Regions from separate parts of the Shewanella sp. SG41-3 genome, predicted to be linked through region 4. Evidence: predicted binding sites of a transcription regulator. Region 4 holds the regulator's gene; each other region holds the start of a gene.

Region 1 (4,937 bases), on a different contig from region 4:
TATTATTTTTTTTGCTAATGTCCATTGGCTATATCGTAAAGAAAAAAGCGGTAGAAGGCAGTTGCGGTGGTTTAGGTGTTTTAGGTATAGAGAAAGCCTGTGACTGTGATGATCCATGTGATAAACGCAAACGCCGTATGGAAAAAGAGCAAGCTCGAAATAAGTTGCTTAACCAAAATCGCATTATTTAACCTCGTTAATTATTTTAAGCTTAGGTTATTTCACTAATGCTTTGTAAAGAGCCTTCATTTTGAAGGCTTTTTTTATGCTTGAGTATTGCTGGTCAGTTACAAAGCTTAGTTATAATGATAATGGTTATCAATTGTAAGTGTGTGAAAATAAAGGATAATTTGCATTTTACCCTATAGTGTTTTATTCTGTTTGTAATTGATCAAGATCACATTACTTCTCGAGGACACTACTATGAAAGGTCATCCTAAAGTCATCAGCCAACTCAATCGTGTACTTACTTGTGAGCTGACCGCTATTAACCAATACTTTTTACATGCTCGTATGTTTAAGCATTGGGGATTGGAAAAGCTTAATGAGAAAGAATATAAAAAATCGATTGAAGACATGAAGCATGCTGACAAGCTGATTGAACGTGTATTGTTTCTTGAAGGTTTACCTAACCTACAACAGTTAGATAAATTGCGTATTGGTGAACATGCTGAAGAAATGCTTAGCTGCGATCTCACTGCGATAACGGAACAAATTGCCATTTTGCGTGAAGCCATTAAGGTATGCGAAACTCAGCAAGATTATGTTAGTCGCGATTTAATGGAAGATTTACTCGAAGATGAAGAAGAGCATTTAGATTGGATTGAATCACAACAAGAGCTCATCACTCAAACGGGTATTCAAAATTACCTTCAATCACAAATTAACGATTAATAGGACATTATTATGAAAGGTCATCCAGAAGTCATCGATGCGCTCAATAGTTTATTAACCGGCGAATTATCTGCTATGGATCAATATTTTGTCCATGCTCACATGTATGAGGATTGGGGATTTAACGAACTTTATACCCGTATTCTACATGAATCAGACGATGAAAAATTACATGCAGCTAAGTTGATCCAACGTATTTTATTTTTAGAAGGCACTCCAGATGTTGCCAGTCGTGAAGCGCTCAACATAGGTAAAGATGTGCAACAAATGCTACAAAATGATCTTGCATATGAATACCATGTGGCTGATCATTTACGTAAGGTTATCGGCTTGTGTGAGCAAAAGGCTGATTACCAAACCCGTGAAATTTTAGAGGTGTTATTAGATGACACTGAATCTGATCATATGTATTGGTTAGAAAAGCAATTAGGTCTTATTGAACGTATTGGTTTACAGAACTATTTACAGACTAAAATGTAACGACTTAGTCGACACGTTACATGTTAGTAAAGCCCAACTCAGTTTGGGCTTTTTTGTGTTCGTGAGACAATGATTGAATACTGTTTTTATATACAGTATCATTGTTTTTAATTGAGTAAATGATGATGGTTATAGAATGCGTAAAATCATTCACATCGATATGGATTGTTATTTTGCTGCGGTAGAAATGCGCGATTTTCCTGAATTACGAGGAAAGCCCATTGCTGTTGGCGGCAGAAGTGATCGTCGCGGTGTGATAAGTACCTGCAGTTATGAGGCCCGCAAATTTGGCGTGCGAAGTGCTATGTCTAGTTATCATGCACTGCAGCTGTGCCCGCAGTTAATTTTAGTGCCAGGGCGCATGGATGTATATAAATCGGTGTCTGTGCAAATACGTGAGATCTTTCATCGATACACAGATCTTGTCGAACCCTTGTCTCTAGACGAAGCTTATCTTGATGTGACTGATTGCGATGCTCACCAAGGCAGCGCCACGTTAATTGCCAAGGCTATTCGAAATGATATATTTGAGACCACAGGTTTAACCGCCTCAGCGGGTATTGCACCGATTAAGTTTTTAGCTAAAATCGCTTCCGATTTAAATAAACCCAACGGCCAATATGTCATCACTCCTAATCAAATTAGTGATTTTGTAAAAGATCTTCCTCTGAGTAAAATTCCTGGCGTCGGTAAAGTCACTTCAAAAAAGTTAGCTGATATTGGCTTAATCACCTGCTACGACGTGCAACAGTATCCAAAAGCGCAATTAATTGAGGTATTTGGTAAATTTGGTCATGTATTAGCTGAGCGATCACAAGGGATAGATCCAAGACAAATTAGTCCGCATCGGGTACGAAAGTCAGTTGGGGTTGAAACTACGTTAGCCAAAGACATTTTTACCTTAGAGCAATGCCGTCAAGTATTACCACAGCTGATTCAAGAACTGAGTGCTCGGGTTCATCGCAGTGCTAAAGATAGACAGATCCACAAGCAAGTTGTGAAGCTGAAATTTAATGATTTTAAACAGACCACCATCGAACATCGCAGTGATGAAATGTCGATTAATTTGTTTCATGATTTACTGCAACAGGCTTTGCTGCGCAGCCAAGGGCGAGGTATTCGCTTATTGGGGGTTAGTGTTGGTTTAGCTGATACAACACTGGCTGTTACAGATAATCCAGTGGCACATATTACTCAGCTTGATTTGCAGTTTTAAATGTTAGAATTGCAATGAAAAACGCTCAAGTCTAAAACTAAAAAACGACATTTCTGTCGTTTTTTAGTTTTACGCATAAATCATCGCTATTGATTACGCTTCTTTAGCTGGAATACGCTCTAATACGGCAAGTAGCAATTCCCAGTACTGACCAACAGTGGTGATGTTGACCATTTCATCAGGGCTATGTGGATAACGAATAGTCGGCCCAATAGAGACCATGTCCATTAGTGGATAAGGCTCTTTAAATAAACCACATTCTAGACCTGCATGGATAACCATCACGGTAGGATCTTTTTTATAAATATCGTTATAGGTGTCTCGCACAATTGCCATTACAGGTGAGCTAGTATCTGGTTTCCACCCCGGGTAAGCACCGCTTAAATCAATGCTAGCACCCGATAGGTTTGATAGTGCGGTTAGCATACCGGTGACTTCTTCACGACCTGAATCAATTAATGAACGAATAAGGCATAATATTTCTACGCTTTCATCTTCAGTGCTGATCACGCCTATATTTAGTGATGTTTCAGTGACGCCTTCCACTTCATCACTCATGCGCATTACGCCGTTAGGGCAAGCATGTAATAAGTCGATTAAGGTATTTTGCGCTTCTTCGCCCATGACTTTGGTGGGTGCATCTATGGTGGCTAAGCTCAGTAGCATGCCTGGGTCTGCAACGGCTAATTCTTCACGTACTAGGGCTTGGAACGATTCAATGGCTTGCTTTAGTGCGTCAATATTTTCTGCTGGTAGCATAAATTGCACGTTAGCTTCACGCGGAATGGCATTACGCAGCGAGCCACCACTAAAGCTAACTAGCTCTAGGGCTAATTCGTCACTGTATTTAAACAAAAAGCGCGCTAATAACTTATTGGCATTACCACGTCCAAGGTGAATGTTAACCCCAGAGTGACCGCCTTTTAATCCTGACATGGTCAGTGAAAAGCTGGCGTTGCTTTGTTCTGGTGCTTGCCAGGACATTGGTACACTTATCTGTGCATCAACACCGCCGGCGCAACCCATGTAGATTTCACCTTCTTGCTCAGAGTCGGTGTTGATTAAGATTTCTGCATCAAGGTAACCGGCTTCTAAACCAAAAGCGCCCGTCATGCCAGCTTCTTCATCAATGGTGAGCAGCACTTCGAGTGGCCCGTGCTTAATATCTTTACTGCCTAAAACAGCCAGCGCCGAAGACATACCAATACCGTTATCAGAACCTAAGGTTGTTCCTCTAGCTTTAACCCAATCACCGTCTACATAAGCTTCAATCGGATCGGTTTCAAAGTTATGTACTTTGTCGGCATTTTTTTGCGGCACCATATCAATGTGCGCTTGTAACACCACTATTTTACAGTTTTCCATTCCTGCTGTGGCAGGCTTACGGATGATCAAGTTACCGACTTTGTCTTCAACAACCGCAAGGCCTTGAGCTTTTGCCCATTGCTGAATATGTTGTGATAACGCATGTTCATGCTTTGATGGATGTGGAATAGCGCAAATTTGTTCAAACCATTGCCATAGAGGCTGAGGATATAATTGAGTTAATGCAGTCACGAAACGCCCTCTAAGATGAAATCAAGTCGATATACGACACAGAATATAACTGCAATTATTTTAACATATTCTGCGCAGTTACTTGATATTGCGATACCGATTTGCCAAGGTTTAGTCCACAAATCTGTAAATAATTATGAACCCACTAATTTATCTGTATTCCTAAAGAGTAAGGATCTTGTATGACCCAAGTGAATAAAGCGGTTACCGCGTTCCAAGTGCCAATTATTGATGTCATAAGTGATGGGGCTATTTTTGAAGGCGAAGGTTGGGACGCTGTTGTCGTGATAGCGACGAGTTTAGCTGAGATTAAACAAGATGAAGTGAGTTTGCTTGCTGCACACGCTCGCCAAATTGATATGCGTGTCGGTAAAAGTGCCACGCTCCTTTTTGCACCGGGGTTGGCCGGTGGTCGATTGATCATCTCTCCAGTGGCTGATAGCGGCAATGAGTATAGCGATGTGAGGATTTTTGCCAAAGCTGCTCGAGAAGGGATTGCCATTGCTAAAGCCGCAGGTGCCACTAAACCTTTATTAGTTGTACCAAGTGTAACTGACAAGCGTTTTGCTAATGCTGAACAAGTTGCCGCACTAGCTTGTGGACAAGAGCTTTGGCAACCGTTAGAAGCACGAGAAGCAAAGTCTTTGCCACCGAGTTTAACCGCGATTGGATTATTGAATACCGCCACCCATAGTTTATTACTTAATGCGGCAGAGTCTGGACGAGTATTGGCGCGCGATCTTTGTGGTACAGAACCTGAGCGTATGTCGGCTATTGGGTTTGCACAATA
Region 2 (4,937 bases), on a different contig from region 4:
ACCGTTGTTATCGTCGCGAATAATCACTAGCACTATTTGTTAGCTCACGTTGTTTAAGCGCTTCAATTCATATAAATAATCTAATGCCTGTTTAGGGGTCAAATCATCAGGGTTAATTAGTGCTAACTTTTCCAATACTGCTGATGGCTCTGGCATTGGTGGTAATAAATTCATACTCACTTGAGCCTGATTATGTTGTGGGGAACTCATATCCCTATTTTCAAGTTGATGTAGCTTTTGTTTTGCCGCCTTAATGACCGCTGCGGGAACCCCGGCTAGCGCCGCGACTTGTAAGCCATAACTTTTACTTGCCGCACCTTCTTGCACTGAATGCATAAAGGCAATGGTGTCGTCGTGTTCTATTGCATCTAGGTGCACATTCATTACTGATGGTAACAGCTCTGGCAGTTGGGTGAGTTCAAAATAATGAGTGGCAAATAATGTCAGTGCACTAACATTTTTCGCGAGATATTCTGCAGCAGACCATGCCAGCGATAAACCATCATAGGTTGAAGTACCGCGGCCTATCTCATCCATTAACACTAAACTGTTTGCGGTCGCATTATGCAAAATATTAGCCGTTTCGGTCATTTCAACCATAAAGGTGGAGCGACCAGATGCTAAATCGTCAGATGCGCCAATACGGGTGAATATCCGATCGATTTCACCAATTTGAGCTGAGTCAGCAGGAACAAAACAGCCTATGTGTGCCATTAATGTAATCAGTGCCGCTTGACGCATATAGGTTGATTTACCGCCCATATTAGGACCAGTTACAATAAGCATTTGCCGTTTAGGTGTTAATACCACAGGGTTAGCAATAAATGCTGCTTGACTGACGCGCTCTACCACAGGATGGCGTCCAGCATTGATATGAATACCAATATCCTGCGTCATTTGTGGACATTGATAATTAAGGGTTTCTGCACGCTCGGCAAAATTACTTAATATATCTAATTCGGCCGCTGCACTGGCAAACTGTTGCAACTCTTGTAATTTAGGTAGCAATAAGTCAAAAAGTTGTTCCCACAGTTGTTTTTCAAGTGCGAGCGCTTTGCCCTGGCTTGAGAGCACCTTTTCTTCGTATTCTTTTAATTCTGGAGTGATATAACGTTCGGTGCCTTTAAGGGTTTGGCGACGTTGATAACTCAGTGGCACTCTATCAGCTTGTAAACGGCTGACTTCAATGTAGTAACCATGGACGCGGTTATAACCTACTTTTAAAGTGTTAATTCCAGTTTGCTGTTTCTCGCGAGCTTCAAGTTCGACTAAATAATCACTTGCGCCTTCACTTAACTTACGCCATTCGTCTAATTCATTGTTGTAGCCCGTTCGGATTACGCCACCGTCACGAATTAATACTGGCGGATTATCAACAATTGCGCGTGCTAATAAATCGTGTTGTTCTGGAAACTCACCCAATAATTGAATTAAAGCTGTCAATCTTGGTTGTTGGCAAACGGCTAATGTTTGTTGAATTTCAGGTAGCAGTGCTAGCGCTTGCTTTAAACGTGAAAAATCACGAGGTCTGGCGCTACGCAGTGCCAAACGAGCCATAATACGTTCAATATCGCCTAAAACCTTCAGCTGCTCATGCAGGGGGTGATATATATCTTGCTCAATCAACTCGCTTACGGCGTTATGGCGATATTGAATCGTTTGTCTATTTCGAAGTGGCTCATGGATCCAGCGTTGTAACATGCGACTGCCCATAGGCGTGGCAGTATTATCGAGTACCCACGACAGGGTATTTTCACGCCCACCAGATAAGTTTTGCGTTAACTCTAAGTTACGTCGCGTCGCGGCATCTAAAATAATGGATTCAGATTGGTTAAAACGCACAATCGAATTAATATGTGGCAGTGCCATCTTTTGCGTATCTTTGACATACTGCATTAAACAACCAGCAGCTTGTAATGCTAAGCGTGCATCACTAATACCAAAGCCATGTAAATCTTTGGTACCAAATTGACCAAGCAGTAAATTTACGCAAGTATCATAATCAAATTCCCACTCTGGACGGCGACGAATACCTTTCATATTATTGATTAATAACATGTCAGTAAAATCTTCACTGTAGAGCAACTCGGCAGGATTAGTACGTTGTAATTCAGCTTCTAGGGCTTCACGAGTAGGTAATTCAGCAACCACAAAACGACCTGATGAAATATCTAAGGTAGCGTATCCAAAACCGTTTTTACCTTGATAAAGCGCCGCCAGTAAATTGTCGTGTTTTTCTTGAAGTAAAGCCTCATCCGTTAAGGTACCAGGAGTCACAATGCGTACGACTTGACGCTCAACTGGGCCTTTTGATGTCGCAGGATCACCAATTTGCTCACAAATAGCTACAGACTGGCCGATATTGACTAGTTTAGCTAAATAGCCTTCTACAGCATGATAGGGGATTCCAGCCATTGGGATAGGATCGCCGCCGCTTTTTCCGCGAGCAGTAAGTGAAATCCCCAGCATTTCAGAAGCGCGCTTAGCATCATCGTAAAACAACTCATAAAAATCACCCATTCGGTAAAACAATAACATATCAGGATGGGCCGCTTTTAAGCCTAAATACTGACGCATCATCGGGGTGTGTTTTTCTAAATCGCTGGTATCAATCACTGTCATTATGAACACTTCACTATTAATCAATCTTAGGACGTAAATCTTATGAGGCTAATCTTAACAATATTTGCCCCTAGGGTATAAATAGATTCAAACAAAAAAGTATATGGAGATAAAATATTGATGTAAAAAGGCAATTCGCTAAGGTTTAAAAAAAATTGCCCTCAGCACTTGATACTGTATGACTATACAGTATACTGATGAACATAATGAAATGGTTTACATCATTTCACCTAAGTCAAAATAGCATTTTACTAAACGTATTGAATGCCTTAAGAGGGTTTTATAATGAAGGTTGATCCAAACAAAGAGAAAGCGCTAGCCGCCGTATTAAGCCAAATTGAAAAGCAGTTTGGTAAAGGCTCAATTATGAAGTTGGGCGAAGATCGCACAATGGATGTTGAAACTATCTCTACCGGTTCGCTTTCATTGGACATCGCACTTGGTGCGGGTGGTTTACCAATGGGACGTATCGTTGAGATTTACGGCCCAGAGTCATCAGGTAAAACCACATTAACTCTTGAAGTGATTGCCGCAGCGCAACGCGAAGGTAAAACCTGTGCGTTTATTGATGCTGAACATGCTCTTGACCCAATTTATGCCAAAAAGCTAGGCGTAGATATTGATAATTTACTTTGTTCACAGCCAGATACAGGCGAACAAGCACTAGAAATTTGTGATGCGTTAACGCGTTCAGGTGCGGTAGACGTAATCGTTGTCGATTCTGTTGCAGCATTAACACCAAAAGCAGAAATTGAAGGTGAAATTGGTGACTCGCATATGGGCCTTGCTGCGCGTATGATGAGCCAAGCGATGCGCAAACTTGCTGGTAACCTTAAGCAATCAAACACACTGCTTATTTTTATTAACCAAATTCGTATGAAAATTGGTGTAATGTTTGGTAGCCCAGAAACGACCACAGGTGGTAATGCACTTAAATTCTACGCATCTGTTCGTTTAGATATTCGTCGTACCGGTGCGATTAAAGATGGCGATGAAGTCATCGGTAATGAAACTCGCGTTAAAGTGGTTAAAAATAAGATTGCAGCTCCATTTAAGCAAGCTGAATTCCAGATCCTTTATGGACAAGGTATTAACCGTACCGGCGAACTAGTTGACTTAGGTGTTGCACACAAGCTGGTTGATAAAGCCGGTGCTTGGTACAGCTACAAAGGCGAAAAAATTGGTCAAGGCCGTGCCAATGCTGGTAAATTTTTGACTGAAAATCCAGCTATTGCCGATGAAATTAATACCACTCTTCGTGGCATGTTATTGAATGGTGGGGCTAACTCATCAGACTCAACCACTGAAAGTGATGAGAATATTGACCTTGAAACAGGTGAAGTATTCTAAATTAGCCAGTCATATTTATCGCGGTAGCGCTTCTGCGCGCCGCGAAAATTGCCGCCATAGAGTCGCCTCGTTACACGCACTCACCATCTTTTACACTCACCATATTTTAAAAGCCATCCAGTCTAAATGTTGCAGATAATGGCAAACTCAGCGCCTTTTAAGTGACACTTGTTATGCGCAATGGCTAATCATGCCAGCTATAGTCAACACCGCTTTAAGCAAACAAAATATCTAAAGCCTTTAAAGCCCTTGGTAAGCATTTATTTGTGTTTGCTAATGTTAAGGTGATTGAATCATTTTTAAGTAAAGTTGGGTACATTGAGAAATGTACGGCGACAAGTTGCTCTATCAAATGTCGGTTAGGCTAAATAACATCCTTTTTAATAGCATCCTTTTTAATAACATCCTTTTTAATCACATTATTTCTTATCACATCACGATTGTGCTGATTACCAGACTCGCCAAAATGTTAACTATCTTGGTTTCTTATGCGTTTGATTTGGTTGCTTATCAGATTGATTAATAAAATTATGTCCTAGTCATGATCAACGAGCTTATTTATCGACAAGATAGAAATGCATATTCCGTTTAAATAATCAGTGGATTGAGTTCGCTATCTCCGTCGTTATCGGGCCGGTAGATCGTTATTCTATCGATTTTGTCGAGATTATAATCAACTGACTCAACTCGCTTCTTTCGGCAAATTCAGTATATAATGCCTACATTTACTAGCTTGCATATCAAGCTCGTTACTTTTGTATTTTCTCTATTCAGGGCCATTTCATGTTTCAGACTACAGCAGAGTTAAGAAGTGCATTTTTAAAGTACTTTGAAGATAACGGACATCAGGTTGTTGATAGCAGCTCGCTCGTTCCCACTAACGACCCAACACTGTTATTTACCAATGCGGGTATGAATCAGTTTAAAGATGTGTTCCTCGGTATGGATAAGCGCAACTATAGCCG
Region 3 (4,937 bases), on a different contig from region 4:
GACTGCACTTCAATTAGCATTTGTTCTCTGACATTATGAGCAAACTGCCATTCACCAGAAAATACTCTCTCAAAATCGTTGTTAGTTAATTCGAATGGCGTTTGCCAAGTGGTGACTTTATTTACAAACGCGCTATCGAGTGTCTTAGCTACAGTGCTGGCAAAGTTAAGTTGAGATTTGATGACGCTAACGGCAATCATATGGTTGACTATAGAGCGAGATGAGTGATAAACCATATTCCAGAATTGAGCATCTGTAGTTAAAAATGTTAACAAGGCCTCATTAGCATTAAGTTTAGTGGCCCCGTCAAAGTTGATTAAAACGCTAAGTTCACTGATTGCTCGTAAGTTAAGTAGTGGTAACCATTTAAATAGACTCTCAGGTGTTAAATACTGAATATCTTCTTGCCAATAAGGCATTTCAATCAGCTTGTTATAATGGGTGATATTGGCTTTATGTGCCTTAATTGTTTGTAAAATACTATCGTTATTTTTTTCAATAAATTCATTACAGCTTGCTACATCTGTTTGATAACACGATTTTTTGTAATCGCTTAATAGTTGATTTTCTTCATCATTGAAACTTAATGTAGTGGCCATTTCTTTAGCCGTTACATCCTCAATAGTGCCGCTAAAAGCTTGCAAATATACAAAACCATTTTGGGCAGGGTCAATCGATTGTTGTTTTAACCAAGTTTCAACTAAAAGCGTGTTAGGTGACTTTGTTCTGTCTGTGGCGTTAATGGCCACTAAACAGACAACAATAAATACTAGTAAGCTGCACATTAGTCCGACAACAACACCCAAGCCCTTTATTACTTTGATCATTATGATTTATCCGTAAATCCATATTAACTTTACGTTAACATATTGATTTGCTTTTTATAAGTGCGTAACGATTATTGCAATAGTTCACGGGCGTTAGCTAAGGTGTTTTCGGTTATGACATCGCCACCCAATAAGCGTGCAAGTTCATTCACCCGTTGCTCTTTATCCAAGGCCTGCATGGTCGTTTCTGTGTTGCCACCTTTATTAAATTTATTCACAAACATGTGCTGATGACCATTACCCGCAACTTGCGGCAAATGGGTGACGCATAACACTTGGGTCGACTCGCCAAGACTGCGTAACATGCGTCCGACGACAGAGGCTGTTGGACCTGAAATACCCACATCAACTTCATCAAATATTAATGTTGGAGTGGCAACTTTTTTCGCCGTGATCACTTGAATCCCCAATCCAATGCGCGATAGCTCACCGCCGGAGGCGACTTTTGAGATCGGTTGTAATGGTTGTCCTGGGTTAGTGGTCACCATAAACTCAATGTTATCGCAGCCATTAACTGAAATGTTGTGCGGATTATGATTAATCTGAATGGTAAACTTACCCTTAGGCATGTTGAGTTCATGAATAGATTGAGTCACTAACTTATCTAATTCCTTGGCATAACGGCTGCGGCTTTGGCTGAGTTTTTGTGCATTGGTTAGATAAGCATTTCTGGTGTCTGCAAGTTGTTGTCTTATTTCATCTAATTTAGTTTCATCGTCAGCAAGTTCGGCTAATTCACTCATAAGGGCTTGATGATGTAGCGCTAGCTTGTCAGCACTCACATGATGCTTGCGCGCCAATTGCATTGCCATTGATAGGCGTTTTTCTAAATAGACGAAATGTTCAGGATCAAGCTCTAAACTACTTAAATAACTCTCAATTTCGCTAGCGCTTTCTTGTACTTGGATTAATGCATCATTGATCATAGTGCTAATCGGGCTAAGTGATTCATCGTAGCCTTGAAGCGTATCAGCAATAGTGGCTACTTTATTGAGTAGTGATTCGATATTAGCATCATCATTTTCGGTCAATAAATGCAAGCCCGCTTGGCAACGTTCAATTAGATCTGTGCCATTGGCTAAGCGTTTATGTTCCTGTTCTATTTCATCAAACTCATCTAAGCCTAAGTTGAATTCATTAAGCTCTTCAACTTGATATTGGAGTAACTGTTGACGAGAAATACGCTCATGCTGAGCTTGCTCAAGATCCTTCAGCTCGTTTTCAACTTGCTTGCAGCGTTGGTAGCTGGCACTGACACTATCGAGTAGTAGTCTGTGATTTGCATAGTTGTCGAGTAGGTTTAATTGATGTTCGCTTTTGAGCATAGCGTGATGAGCATGTTGGCCGTGAATACCAATCAATAACTGGCCGATGGCTTTTAATTGTGTCACAGGAACTGGATTACCATTAATGTAGGCTCTTGAGCGGCCATCACTGCTAATGGTTCGACGCAATATGCATTCATCTTCAGCATCGAGATCGCTATCTTCAAGCCAACGTTTAGCTAAAGGCACATCGACAAGGGTAAACCTTGCACTCACTTCGGTTTTGCTGGCGCCAGGTCTGACAGTATTGGCATCACTACGATTACCAAGACATAACCCAAGTGCATCGATTGCAATCGATTTACCTGCACCAGTTTCGCCGGTGATGCTTGTCATACCGGCTTTAAAATCGAGTTCTAAAAAACGCACGATAGCAAAATTATTGATGCTGAGTTGGCAAAGCATAATGAATTCCTGTCAATAAACGACCAAACCACTGTATTGATAAACAGTATATACTGATTTTATATACAGTAAAGTGGTTGAGGTAAAATTATTATTGACTATTTTATCGTCGAGAGTCGGTTGAACATTAAGCAATGGATTTTAAAAGTGTTTCTATTATAGGCAAACTGATAAAGGTGATTAATGTGCCATATAAAATCCCTTGAGCACTTCCATTGGCATTAATTTGGTATCGTTCAGCCAATAGATATACGCTTGCTGCCGTTGGTAAGGCTGCTAAAAGTACTCCCATAATCAGTAGTTGATGCTCTACGCCAAAGAATTTGAGTAATCCAAAGGCAATCAAGGGCTGAACAAATAACTTGAGTAAGTTAATGAAACTGAGTTCTATTATAAGTCCGAGACTGAACATTTTTGCGAACGATTGATGTCGTAACGCTTTAGCAAGTACCATTCCGATGGCAAATAGTGCACAAGGGCTTGAGGTATTGCCTATTTGATGCAGTACTAATGCCAGACTCTCTGGTAAGGTAATATGCAATGCCGATAGGCTGATACCAATGACGCTGCCCAGTACAATCGGATTTTTGCATAGTGCATTCGCCATGATGACGATGGCATGATCAGTTGATTTTTTGTCACGGCTGGCCAGTTCAATAGAGACCAAGGCAAAGGCAAACATAAACACCGACAGTAAGCTGGCAATGGCAGCGGCAACTAAGGCGATTTTGTTACCTGGGAATAATAAGCTCAGTAATGGAATACCAATAAATGCAGTATTGCCAAAGGTGGCATTTAAGGCGCGCATTGCCGCAACGGCTTGCTGCTTAGGTTTGCGCCACAATGACACAGCAATCACCAATGCATAGGTAATGACCATCGCCAAACTAAAGCCACCAATAAAGCCCCATTGAATAATGTCTTCAATGCGTGTTTCAGCTAATACAATCAGTAAAATTGCCGGAAAGGCAATGTAGTAGACAAATTGATTGAGGATCAGATCGGTGTCGGCTGGCAAAAATCTCAATTTTTGTACAATACTGCCAAGCAGCATAATGATAAATACAGCGATTAGCGGGGTAAGAATACTGGACATCCCACGCAATTCCTTAACAAAATGACAATATGGTCACTTTACTGCGTTTTGCTAGGAGGATGCAATTAGGCTAAAGTTAAACGAGTGTTTATTTTTTACTTTTTGGCTCAAACTGACCTGTAATACTTTTGCTGATGGCAATATTTCAAGTTCAGTAAAAGTGCACTTACCGCCTTCAAACCAAAGAAAGAGCCTATTTGCACCAGATAACTAACGATTAAGGTCCAATTATCGATTTTTTATCAGACTGGATAAAAATGAAACTGTGATAAAAAATTTCATGGCGTGACACTCAATAAAAAGCCTGAATAACATCAGGCTTGGTTGTTTATTGGCAGTATCGGAGTCAGCCCTTATAGGCTAATGCCAATATTAGACACACCGGCTTCGATAATCTCTTTACGTAAACCTTTAACCAGTTCGCTGGTGATTTCTGGGTTAGCTTCGATAATGTCGAGTAACATGCCTTGTAGTTCTTTTTCTTCTTCCATTACTGGGTGCGAAAATACAAATTCATCAAGTTCTTCATCCATTAATGATTCATCACTAATTGCTTCAATGTAATTTGCTACAGTGCTTGATGATAACTTACTGATATTAGTGATATCTTCTTCAATTTTCCCGTCTATTGCACCCATTAGCGTTGCAATGGCTACTGCTGCATCCATGGCAGGGTAAGCTCCATAGGCTTCAAATTCACTAGGATCTGGAGTATTTTCATCAAGGCGTTGTAAATGCACGTCAATATTGAACTTAAGTTTTTTGTCATACTGGCTTTGCCACAGTAACTCTAAGGCTGTACTGAGCACCTGCGGTTGGCCAAATTCACACACTTCAGAAAATAATTGGTAGTTAGGCAACATTCGTTGGCACAATGCTAAAGCAAAAAGCTGCTTCTGAGGTAACGATAACGCTTTTAGGCGTTTGAAAAAACCGGATTTACTGGTCATGGGGTATATCCACTGATAGCTGGTTTATGACTTGATTTGCTGCTGATTCTACCTTAGTTAACTCATCAAGTAACTCTAGTATTTCAGGTTCTAAGTCATCAATGGCAATTTTATGCTTTAATGCTGACTCAATATCCCGGCACAGTTTTTGTGTCGTAGGTACACCGCAATAACATGTTGCGCCATGCAGTTTATGCACCGCTTGCACAAGTACCTCGGCATTTTTTGCAATTAATGCCTCATTAATCGTTGCGGTGGTTTCAGGTAATGAGTTAACTAGCATCTTTAACATGTCTAATGCTAAATCTGTTTTTTGATTGGCCTGGGTTAAACA
Region 4 (4,937 bases):
GTCACGATGTTCAACACTGCATAAGTAACCTAGTTCTTTTAACTTAACACTCAAGGTGTTATACAGTTTTTTGTCATAAAACTCTGGAGCGGTAATCCCGTGAAGTGCGCCTAGTCGTTGGGCCAACAAGTGACTGTCGGTTTCAAGAGCAGAACGTTCAAGCTCAGGCTTTATCGCCAGTAAATTGAAGATAATGGCATAACGCTGCAAGGTCTCACTGATCGTTTCAGCCAGAAGTAACACTTGGGTAATATGACGAGGCGTGATAACAAAGTTATCATTGTCGCTCAACAAACCTTGCTCAAGCATAAAGTCTAAAACGCCATCAACATATTTAGGCACATCATCAATGCCCATAAATAACTCTGCTTTCAACAATGGATAAAAATCCATCACGATGGCATGAATGCGCGCGCGATCGCAGTCATCATAGCGCAATAAACAACTGGCAATTAATGACGGTATCGCCATTAAATGAATAATATTATTACGGTAATAACTCATGGTGATGGCAATTTTTTCATCAACAGAAATAATCTCACCAATAGAATCTTTGGTACTAACAAACTTATTTAACGACAAACAATGATCAACAATCGACTTACCATCACCCTCGGCGACCGATGCGTAATCGGTATAAGGTACGGTTTTCAATAAGGCTAAATACAGATCAAGTTGGCGTTCTAACTGACTTCTTTCTAATGCATTTTGCTCTGAGGCTAATAACACTAAACTGGTTAATGTTACCGAGCTCGCGGCGGCAGCACCGTTAATATTGGTCATCACGCGGTTAGCGAGTAAATTAACCGATGGAGTAAACCACGATGGTTTTTGATCAGGCTCTTTCGCCAGTTCGCTACGCCATTCTGGCGCTTGTTGATTTAAGAAGTGCTGTAAGTTAATCGGCTCACCAAAATTAACATAACCTTGGCCAAAATTACCGAGTTTACGCAGCGCACCAAATAACTGCCAAACAGATTCTTTTTTCTTTTTCTTGCCGCTTAATTCTTTGTGGTAAGTGGCCACTTCCATCACATGATCATAACCTAAATACACTGGTACTAACGTCACTGGGCGCTCTATGCCGCGTAGTACACTGTTTATGGTCATTGCCAACATGCCGGTTTTAGGCGCAAGTAAACGTCCTGTACGCGAACGCCCACCTTCGGTGAAATACTCAACCGAATAACCTTTAGCAAATAACTGATCTAAATACTCACGAAATACTGCGGTATACAGTTTATTACCATTAAAGCTGCGGCGGATGAAGAATGCTCCACCACGGCGGAACATTGGCCCTGCTGGCCAAAAGTTCAAGTTAATACCGGCCGCAATATGCGGCGGAACCATACCCTGATAATACAAAATGTATGACAGCAACAAGTAATCCATATGGCTGCGATGACAAGGCACATAGACAATTTCATGGCCATCATGGTGAAGCTGTCTTACCTGTTCAGCACCTTTGATATTGATACCGCTATATAATTTATTCCATAACCAAGTGAGAAAACGCTCGGCAATGCGCACTAAACTATCTGAATAGTCTGCGGCAATTTCATCAAGGTATTCAATCGCAGTTTCACGGGCTTTTTCAGGAGATACTTTTTTGTTGACCGCCTCTTCTTCAATAGCCTTTTTAATTGAATCTGACTTTAATAAAGAGGCAAATAGCATTTGACGATTAGGTAATTGTGGCCCTGTCATAACTTTACGTTGGCGACGGAAATGTACTCGCGCGACACGAGTTAATTTATGCGCAATTCTTTTATCTGTACCGTGCTCATCAGCCATATGGCGCAGCGATAACGCATTAGAAAACTGCACAAAATTATGTCGCCCTAAAAATAAAATCATCAGCCACTTACGTAACCAAGTTGGGTTTTCTCTTTCAAAAACAGCCGCTGTCATGCTGTCTTCTTCCTTACCAGGAGTACGTCCCCAATAAAGACAAACTGGCACTAATTGAATATCGAGGTCAGCATTCTCACTATGAAGCGATAATAAACGGGTAAAATAATTAAGGAACTTCTCACCACTTTCACGTTTACCAAATAGAGGTTTACGCCCCTCTAAACACACCACTCGAGGTACTCTTAAACCATCAAGCTGTAACGGCTCATAAGGACTTGGCATACCAAATCCTTCAGTGATTTCGCTCAAGGCGGCAATATCACTAATAGATTCCGTTTTCATCAAATAAACCAAGGGCTTGGTCGGATCTATATTGAGGTCATCAAACGGATCATGGGGCACCACAATGGTCTGTACCATCCATTTCTGAACCCATTTTAATGCTTGTAAAAATATTGAATCTGGTTTTGACATGGTTATTTTCGCAACATAAGCCATTGTAATATTGTCGTATAGGATACCAGAAACCACCCTGCTTACACTATCTGGCCAACTTATCTTTACGTGTAAGCTCTCACTTTAAGACATAGTGCAAGATAAAACATATATAATAACCAATAAAAACATTAATTTAAGTTACAAAAAACCAATAAAACACAAAAAATAGTTGGTTAATACTTGCACGAACACAAACACTGTATATAATGACAGTCACTGTATAAAAAGACAGGAATCATCATGAGACCGTTAACGCCGCGCCAAGCAGAAATATTAGACTTAATTAAAAACAATATCGCCGAAACAGGTATGCCACCCACTCGTGCTGAAATTGCGAAACGTCTTGGCTTTAAAAGTGCTAATGCTGCCGAAGAGCATTTAAAAGCATTAGCCAAAAAAGGCTTTATCGAGATCATGCCTGGTACCTCTCGAGGTATTCGCTTACCTCATGAAGAACAGATTGAAACCGGTTTGCCTCTGATTGGACAAGTTGCAGCTGGTGAGCCTATTTTGGCTCAAGAACACGTTGAACAGTATTATCAAGTCGACCCGAGCATGTTTAAACCTGCCGCAGACTTTCTGTTGCGCGTTCGTGGTGACAGCATGAAGAACATCGGTATTTTAGAAGGCGATTTACTCGCGGTTCATAAAATGCAACAAGCACGTAATGGCCAAGTTGTAGTGGCGCGTGTTGATGATGACGTCACCGTAAAACGATTTGAACAAAAAGGTAATGTGATTTATCTGCACGCAGAAAATGACGATTACACCCCGATTAAAGTTGATTTAAGTTGCCAAAGCCTAACCATCGAAGGGCTTGCCGTTGGCGTTATCCGTAATGGAGATTGGTTATGAACAAACTAATGGGCATCGCGCCACGTCACCCAGGCTTATGGGTAGATTTAGCTGAAACAGAATTGCATGGCAACCAAACCATTCGCACATTACAAACAGTCACCCAAGGTGAAGCTGAGTTGAGCCAGTTGTGTAGTCAACTCGCCACATTGAGCCAACAAGGTCGATGGATTGTGTTAATTAGCCCACCACACATTGGCTATAAACATATGCTGGCAAATGCTGGCGTGAGAATGGACCGTATTTTACTGGTGCACACTAAAGACGAAGTCGAAACCTTATGGGCGATGGAAAAAGCGCTTACCAGTGGAACATCAAGTGCTGTCGTCACTTGGACAAGCTCACTTGACGCTCGTGATAGTCGTCGATTAGAAATTGTAGCTAAAAGTGCACGGGCTTTAGGTGTGGTAATTGAGGATGTGAATGCTCACTTACCTCACAAACATCAACTTGTTAGCCCTACATTAATAAATGGAACAAGTAATTTTTGCTCATTTCACTAAGCATTAACCCTTACTTACCAAGCCCTGTATTGAATTCAGGGCTTTTTTTTCATCTTTTTTCAGTCAATTAGCCAACAAAGTGATCTTGATCAATGTTTAATCTACAGCTAATGTTGTTCCCAAGGATGAAATAATATTCATCTTTAATTGGACATGAATGACAGTGATTAAGATTACTTTCAGACAAATGAGCCAACTCAATATTGATAAGTTCAGTAGTAGGTACAAGCGTGGTGCACCGCTAATAATAAAACCGTAGACAACCTGTTTACTGCCACCAAGGTACTTTGAGGTCATCAAACTTTTTTCGGGAACCGAAAAGTTTGCATAGAGCAGAGAATTACTGTGTGACTTTTCTTTGTAATTGCTATTTGCAATGAACAGAGGAGCAGTCTTGTGAAGCAATGGTGGTATTGTTTACTGGTGGTGTTTATAGCACTTCCGCTTGGGGCATCAGAAATGTCCCTCAACATGACTCAAGGCGTGACAGATATCAGTGGTAAGGTTTATGGCCTCCACATGACGATACTTTATATCTGTTGTGCCATTGGGTTAGTGGTGTTTGGGATCATGATTTATTCAATGATTTACCATCGCAAATCAAAAGGCGCTGTTGCGGCAAATTTTCACGAAAGTACTAAAGTGGAAATAGCTTGGACCGTCATTCCTTTCATCATCTTAATCGCCATGGCCATTCCAGCCACTAAAACCTTAATTGCCATGGAAGACCCCAGCAATGCGGATCTCACCATCAAAATTACTGGGTCGCAGTGGAAATGGCATTACAGCTATTTTGATAAAGACATCGAATTTTACAGCACATTATCGACCCCCAGAGATCAAATCGATGGCATAGAGGCTAAAGGAGAGCATTATCTTCTTGAAGTCGATAAACCACTCGTACTGCCCATTAACCAAAAAGTGCGTTTTTTAATGACATCAGATGATGTGATCCACTCATGGTGGGTTCCGGCTTTTGCGGTTAAAAAAGATGCCAATCCAGGCTTTATTAATGAAGCATGGACCCGCATTGATAAGCCCGGAATTTATCGTGGCCAATGTGCCGAATTGTGCGGTAAAGACCATGGATTTATGCCCATTGTGGTGCAAGCATTATCAGAGACAGATTTTGATAACTGGTTAGTAGAGCAAAAGCAACTGGCCAGTAATGCCGCTGCTGCGGCGGCTGCATCACTGTCACAAACCTTATCTCTTGAAGAGTTAACC

Evidence for each region. The regulator LexA, encoded in region 4, represses DNA repair genes until DNA is damaged. The targets are predictions, from matches to a motif close to TACTGTATNNNNATACAGTA.
Region 1: dinB (DNA polymerase IV) is a predicted target of LexA. The motif match lies at 1,453-1,472, and genes of this name have one in related genera.
Region 2: recA (recombinase RecA) is a predicted target of LexA. The motif match lies at 2,795-2,814, and genes of this name have one in related genera.
Region 3: recN (DNA repair protein RecN) is a predicted target of LexA. The motif match lies at 2,587-2,606, and genes of this name have one in related genera.

Annotation. Positions count from the first base shown of each region.
Region 1 is NZ_JACJFJ010000002.1:228,692-233,628, reverse strand. It holds gene nqrM ((Na+)-NQR maturation NqrM) at 1-191, shown strand, start outside; gene bfr (bacterioferritin) at 424-894, shown strand; gene bfr (bacterioferritin) at 907-1,374, shown strand; gene dinB (DNA polymerase IV) at 1,511-2,590, shown strand; gene H5164_RS04260 (aminoacyl-histidine dipeptidase) at 2,684-4,147, opposite strand; gene H5164_RS04255 (leucyl aminopeptidase family protein) at 4,330-4,937, shown strand, end outside.
Region 2 is NZ_JACJFJ010000002.1:102,339-107,275, reverse strand. It holds gene mutS (DNA mismatch repair protein MutS) at 40-2,622, opposite strand; gene recA (recombinase RecA) at 2,908-3,972, shown strand; gene alaS (alanine--tRNA ligase) at 4,756-4,937, shown strand, end outside.
Region 3 is NZ_JACJFJ010000002.1:124,602-129,538, reverse strand. It holds gene H5164_RS03860 (hypothetical protein) at 1-827, opposite strand, end outside; gene recN (DNA repair protein RecN) at 899-2,557, opposite strand; gene H5164_RS03850 (AEC family transporter) at 2,685-3,653, opposite strand; gene H5164_RS03845 (YjaG family protein) at 4,007-4,603, opposite strand; gene barA (two-component sensor histidine kinase BarA) at 4,593-4,937, opposite strand, start outside.
Region 4 is NZ_JACJFJ010000004.1:474,371-479,307, forward strand. It holds gene plsB (glycerol-3-phosphate 1-O-acyltransferase PlsB) at 1-2,328, opposite strand, end outside; gene lexA (transcriptional repressor LexA) at 2,593-3,207, shown strand; gene H5164_RS10505 (cell division inhibitor SulA) at 3,204-3,710, shown strand; gene coxB (cytochrome c oxidase subunit II) at 4,107-4,937, shown strand, end outside.